DNA from 3 places in the Lysinibacillus sp. CD3-6 genome. Region 1 is predicted to be linked to each of the others. Evidence: riboswitches for the same ligand, from Rfam matches in the RefSeq annotation. Region 1 holds a riboswitch; each other region holds the start of a gene.
The links. Region 1 has a riboswitch for cobalamin ahead of FH508_RS02520 (ABC transporter substrate-binding protein). Riboswitches for the same ligand answer to the same signal wherever they lie in the genome.
Positions count from the first base shown of each region.

Region 1 (2,275 bases):
TCCATAAAATATTGGCAGCAGTTTCATCTGCCGCTTTATTCCAAAGTACTTCTAACGGAATATGAACCGAGCCTATTGATACGCCACACCAGATGCTAACGATAAGTAACGTAATGGCTGTTACATAGGCAATAGCTGTTTTTCTCACTCGAAAGCCTCAGGATAGATGGCTTTCGCTAACTCTTCAAGCCCATCTGCTAAACGTGGGCCCTGACGACTTGTTATATTTTCATCTACTTGTACAATCGCTTTATTTTTTACAGCTGTAATTGTATCAAAGCCTGCACGTTGTGGAATTTTCGTTAAAATATCGGGCACATAATTATAAGTGACCACGATAACATCTGGATTTTTTGTAATGATTTGTTCCGCATCTATTTTGAACCAGCCATCCGTATCAGCTGCAATATTTTCAGCATGAATCATTTCTAGCATCTCCTGCATAAACGTATCCTTGCCAGGTGTATAAATTTCTGGTTCATCTGACGTTTCTACAAAGACTTTCTTCGGTTGTACATCCTGCAATTTTGCTTCTATTTCCTCAACCTTCGCTTTCATATTGGCAATAATTTTTTCTGCCTCTGGTAGCTTACCAGTGGCGCGACCTAATTGCTCAATCGTCGTATATGTCTCATTAAAATCACGAGCGTTTGTTACAACAAATACTTTTACACCCGCTGCTTCCAGCTGATCCTTTGCTCCACCTAAAGAAGCTATACCTGATTCATGCGCAAAAACGATATCTGGCTGTAAAGCAATAATTTGTTCAATATTAAATTCCATACTGCCGACCTTTTCCTTGTCAGCTACCTCTGGTGGATAATCATCATAATCATTTACGCCAACGATTTTATCGTTTAAGCCAAGTCCAAATAAAATTTCTGTGTTACTTGGAATAAGCGAAATGATTCGCTCAGGCGGTGCCTCCAGTACAATTTCTTTGCCAGTAGCATCTGTCATTGTTAGCGGGAATGTTGCTTCCTCAAGCTGATTTGTTCCTTGTTGCTCCTGTTGCTCTGACGCAGTACTGTCGTCTTTCGGTTCTTGTCCACAAGCAACTAAAATGCCCATTGCTAAAAATGCGGATAAACCTAACTTCCAATATTTTTTCATTGTGAAACCTCCTTAGATTGTATGTGCATGTTTCAGCTCTGTTCAGTTGCATGATCGATATTATGTAGGTATTTCATTATTCGAACTCTCACCTTTATTTTCAATTATTATCGTCATTAGCTTTCTAAAACATAAAAAATCCCCTCGTCATCATAACGAGAGGCGGTGCTTGCACAAAAAACCACCATCCTATCCTCGTAGGCTGCAATGTATCGTTCTATAAAGGCAGGTCTCCTGGCTCGTGCTTCAAATGCTTTTTCATGCCTTCCCAAAAAAATTTCAGTGGCATTGATAGAAAAAACTCACACTTACAGTGGCGGGACCGCATCGGAATTACACCGATTTCCCTTTTCACTTTACTTTAGTAAAGAACCTTTATAATATTCAGTTGATTTTATTATACATGAAAATCGAAATAGATAACGATAAAAAAAGAGACCTTAAGTTAGCGTCTCTTTTTTATAATTATTGATTTCCAATGCATGCATGTGCTTTCCGCTTCAAACAATTCCTTTAATTGTTTGCGTGCCTGGCACACCGTAATCTGGATTGCCTGCGTCTTATACTGTGTGCGTTCCCACAGAAGTCTACGTCAGTCTTTCTTTGTTTAAAAATTATAATATTCAGAATTGTTTGCGTGCCTGACACACGAACTATTCTCTACACAATATCCGCAAAATATTGAACAGTTTTCATTGGTGCACCGATTTGGCGCAATGCCCATGTATCTTCTAAATAAATATCAGCTAGCTTTTCATACTTGCCGCCAAACTTTGCTGCCCATTCGACTGCCACTACACTTTCGTATAGATGTGCCATTTTTTGGGCTACTCCCTTTGCCTCGTAGGTTTTCGTAGCTTCATCCAACGCGCTAAAAGTTTGCAATGTTGTTTCGATTTTCTTCAGTTGTTCCCTTACGATTTGTACCAATGAACAATTTGTTAACTTCGTCAAGCGCTCCTGCATCACACGAACAAATAATTCGTGGGCCTGAAATTTATCTACTAAGCGAATAAGCTCTAGCGCTAAAATGTTAGCAGTCCCTTCCCACACCGTAAGTACTTGAGCATCTCTAAGTAAACGTGGCGTTACAAAATCCTCGATATAGCCGTTTCCTCCATGCAATTCAATTGCTTCGCTTGCGTAATGCACCGCCTGTTCA
Region 1 covers NZ_CP085880.1:541,958-544,232, reverse strand. Annotated here, with positions in the region: gene FH508_RS02525 (FecCD family ABC transporter permease) at 1-148, opposite strand, end outside; gene FH508_RS02520 (ABC transporter substrate-binding protein) at 145-1,113, opposite strand; cobalamin riboswitch at 1,320-1,505, opposite strand; gene FH508_RS02515 (acyl-CoA dehydrogenase family protein) at 1,774-2,275, opposite strand, start outside.

Region 2 (2,275 bases), 1.6 Mb from region 1:
GGCTGCTTTTTCATTTTAAATCGGCTGAATAATTTCTACTCGATTACCAAAAGGATCTCTAAATTCAAAGCGCTCGAAATGCGGAATTGGAACAGAATCAAGTATTTCTATTTGATGTTCTGTTAATATCTTTTTCCAATGTGCAACATCTTCTACATGATAAGCAATATGTGCTTTCGTTGTGAGTCGATCAAAGCCATCTTCTGTGCCGACATGTACTTCTTGATTACCTACTTGTAGCCAAAAACCACCACGCCCTTTAAGAGATGCTGGTTTCTCTATTTCTTTTAACCCCAGTACATTGCAATAAAATGCTTTTCCTTGCTCCTCAGAGCCTTTAGGAATTGTAAGTTGTACATGATGTAAACCGACAATCATAGTATTCCTCCTCGCTATTTCTTGTAATAACTATATAATTCTACAAATTACTTAAAATACCTTTTTTTAGTATATTTTTATTATATTGTCATCAATTAGTATAAGTTAAAATTACTCCTCATGTAACAATCTACTGAAAATATGCGCATAACTGTATAAAAGTTATACTTTTCAGAAAAATGTATGCTATAGTAAGAGCATAATTGAATATTGTGTAAGAGTTGGTGCCAAATGAAAGTTTGGCTTAAAAGGGAAGTCGGTGTAAATCCGACGCTGTCCCGCAACTGTAAATCGGAGCAAATCACAAATGCCACTGGGGAACTGGGAAGGCTGTGAGGCGTGTTGATGAGAAGCCAGGAGACCTGCCAATGTCTAGTACACACCAAATAACCTACGTGGAAATAGGTGGTGAGATGTGACCGAATTGGCACTGTGCGACTAACGAATATATACGACAATTAATACATTATCGTATCGCTTCGTCATAGCTAATTAAATTTACAATAACTACCATTTTCCGAAAAGGAAGATGGTTTTTTTTATTTTAATTTGAGGAGAGATGTAACATGACGTATACCACAACTGTAGTAGGCTATCCATATATAGGAGAAGACCGTGAATGGAAAAAGGCATTAGAGGCGTTTTGGAGAAATGAACTTACAGAAGAAGATTTCTTACAAAAAATTAAAAAAATCCGTCTTGCACGTATTGATAGGCAGCTTCGGAGCGGAATAGATATTGTCACTGTAGGGGATTTTACACGCTATGACAGAATGCTTGATACAGCGACGATGTTTGGTTTAGTGCCAAAGCGCTTTGGCTGGCAAGGTGGAAAGGTTGATTTACAAACGTATTACGCGGTAGCGCGCGGAAATAAAGAAGCTGTTGCTAGTGAAATGACGAAATGGTTTAACACAAATTATCATTACATTGTACCTGAATATGAAGGACAAACACTACAATTAACAGAGAATACAATACTTACAGATTTCCTTGAGGTTAAAGATGCATTTGGCATTACTGCAAAGCCAACGCTAATCGGACCTTATACATTTTGCAAGCTAACTAAAGGCTACGATAAAGTATCACAAGTTGCCTTTATTTTAGCATTACTACCACTCTATGCGCAGGTAATCCAAGAACTCGTTACAGCTGGTGCTGACTGGGTTCAATTAGAGGAACCTGCATTAGTCTCCACTTTAGAAGAGGCTGAGGTCAAACTAGTGCAAGAAATATATACACAATTAGCAGCCGCTGTTCCAGAGGCCAATATTATGCTACAAACGTATTTTGAATCGTTATCAGCTTATAACACACTAATTGAACTCCCTGTACAAGGATTTGGCTTAGATTTTGTTCATGGCTATACGAAAAATATGGAGGCACTACGCCAATTTGGTTTTCCAAAGGATAAAGTATTGGGGATAGGTATTGTTAACGGACGAGATATTTGGCGAGCAAATTTAGCAGAGGTAAGTACAACGATTAAGGCAATCGAACAGTTGACTAGTGTACAAGAGCTATGGATTCAATCGTCATGTAGCTTACAGCATGTGCCGATTTCGACCGCCCTTGAAACAAAGCTAGACCCTGTCTTGAAAAATGCACTTGCATTTGCTGATGAAAAATTGGCTGAAATATCAGAGGTGGCTAAATATTTAAAAGAAAAAAACCACTCATCAAATCACACAATCTCTGAAAGCATGAAAGCAATTGATGCATTAAAAAAACATCCAGTACGAAATAATCAGGCAGTTCAACAAGAAATGCAAACGGTCTCGTCAGAGGATTTTGAACGTCAAAATGATTTTAATACTCGTCAGCTTATTCAACAACAGTCACTGCAACTACCACTATTCCCTACGACTACGATTGGAAGTTTCCCTCAATCTGAAGA
Region 2 covers NZ_CP085880.1:2,104,017-2,106,291, forward strand. Annotated here, with positions in the region: gene FH508_RS10135 (VOC family protein) at 16-378, opposite strand; cobalamin riboswitch at 584-763, shown strand; gene metE (5-methyltetrahydropteroyltriglutamate--homocysteine S-methyltransferase) at 945-2,275, shown strand, end outside.
Region 2: it holds a riboswitch for cobalamin, as region 1 does, so the genes downstream of both, metE (5-methyltetrahydropteroyltriglutamate--homocysteine S-methyltransferase) here and FH508_RS02520 (ABC transporter substrate-binding protein) in region 1, are expected to answer to the same signal.

Region 3 (2,275 bases), 1.0 Mb from region 1:
TAATCTTTTTGCAATCACTCTACTTGATTGCTTAAAAATATCTTCCTCATTTAATAAAACTGTTCCACTTTCAGGCTTTAATAAACGATACATATTTTTTAATAGTGTGGACTTTCCACTACCATTAGGACCAATTAAACCGACAAATTGCTTTTCTTTTATTTGAATGCTTACTTCATCTAATATGCGCTGATCATGAATGGAGAATGATACATGCTTCGCCTCTAATGTCATAGCCTTTAATCTCCTTCACCAAATGAATAATTGTTACGGCGTAGTAGCCAAATGAAAAACGGTCCGCCACAAAAGGCAGTAATGATTCCAATAGGCATTTCCTCTGGTGCGATTAATACTCGCGCAATCGCATCCGCCCACACTAAGAAAATCCCTCCTAATAATGCACTAATAGGGATCACGTATTTATAATTAGATCCTACAATTAAGCGCACAATATGTGGAATGATTAAGCCAACAAACCCAATGGAACCACTTACTGCAACAAGCACACCTGTTAGTAATGATACAAGTAGTATCAGTTGAATTCGAAATTGTTGAAGATTAACACCTAACGTGACTGCCGCTTCTTCTCCAAGTAATAATAAATTTAAATTTCGATAATGTAGCCAGAGCAAACTAAAGACGATGAAAAATATAATGGCCGGAATGAATACATTACTCCATTTTGCGCCTGCAAGACTTCCTAGCATCCAATACATAACGGCTTTTATACCGCCCTCTTCCTTGGACATCATTAACATAAAATTGGAAGTTGCAGACAATATAAATGATACCGCCATCCCCGCTAACAGCAAACGGAAAATAGAAATACGTCCCCCTACACGTGATAAGAAAAATACCAACACAATCGCTATAAAGGAACCTAAAAAGGCTGCTACTGAAAGTGCGTAGATACCTAAAAATGAAAAAGCACCTAAAATAATGACAGCCGTAGCTCCGACTGTCGCTCCTGAAGAAATACCTAAAATATAAGGATCCGCAATTGAATTACGGACAAGTGCTTGCACAGCCGCGCCAGCAATAGCTAAGCCTGCTCCAACAATGGCGGCAAGTATGACACGTGGGACACGTATTTGCCATATAATAATCTCCTGTGAGCGACTCCAATCAGGCTCTATCGTATTTGGGAAAATTGGAATTTTCGAGAAAATAACCTTCCAGACATGTAGCGGTGTAATTGACACAGATCCAATCATAATAGCAGCTGTCATAGAAGCTATCAGCACTAAAAGAAGGATCAATGAAAAGTACATAAATTTTTTGTTCATTTGTTTATTAACTCCTTATCAATCATGATAAATACGAAGCAATAAAAAAGGGTATTCTACGCAATAATGCATAGAAATACCCTAGGTTAAACAAAGTTGGAGAAGTATCCATCAATTGTCCGTAATTGCTTGCATCCTCGTGGGCATTACAGGTAAAACTAATTGGCAGGTCTCCTGGCTTCGATTCTACGTAACTATGATTGCCTTCCCATTCCTTAAAGCACAGTGGCTACTACATCATAGAACTCCTCGTTACAGTTGCGGGACAGCGTCGGACTTACACCGACTTCCCTTTTAAGTGGCACTCATTAACAAGTGTCACACCAATAGTATCTGAAATTTTAAAATTATGACGATTCTATCATACATAATTATGCTAGTCTATAGCTTCTTTCATCTAGGAATCAATCTTTCCTCTTTTCAACTTCATACATATAAATTTTCGTAGAAAACCTTATCCATAATTTCTGCACATTTACTTGTTACATTAAAAACAATAAATAGTAAGGAGGAAATTCATATGATATTCAAAAGAAATTTATTTCTCGGTTTCATGGCGGCAATCACTTTACTAATACTTTCGGCTTGCTCTGAGGATACAGTCGAGTCACAACCTGCTAATAGTGAAGTAATGGATCATGGCGAAGAGATGGATCATTCAAGCTCTGGTGATGTTCCTTCTACTTTAAAAACTGCTGAAAATCCTAAATTTCCAGTAGGCACTACTGCTGTTATTACGGAAGGACATATGTCTGGGATGGAAGGAGCAGAGGCAACGATTGTTGGGGCATATGATACAACAGCCTATATTGTTTCCTATGAACCGACTACTGGAGGAAAGAAAATAGAAAATCATAAATGGGTTATACATGAGGAATTAATAGATCCTGGTGATGCCCCGTTGGCTCCAGGCACAGAAGTTAAAACAACTGCATCGCATATGAAAGGCATGGAAAATGCCACTGTTCACATTGATGAAGCAGTCCAAA
Region 3 covers NZ_CP085880.1:4,305,664-4,307,938, forward strand. Annotated here, with positions in the region: gene FH508_RS21330 (heme ABC transporter ATP-binding protein) at 1-234, opposite strand, end outside; gene FH508_RS21335 (FecCD family ABC transporter permease) at 240-1,286, opposite strand; cobalamin riboswitch at 1,433-1,629, opposite strand; gene FH508_RS21340 (YdhK family protein) at 1,807-2,275, shown strand, end outside.
Region 3: it holds a riboswitch for cobalamin, as region 1 does, so the genes downstream of both, FH508_RS21335 (FecCD family ABC transporter permease) here and FH508_RS02520 (ABC transporter substrate-binding protein) in region 1, are expected to answer to the same signal.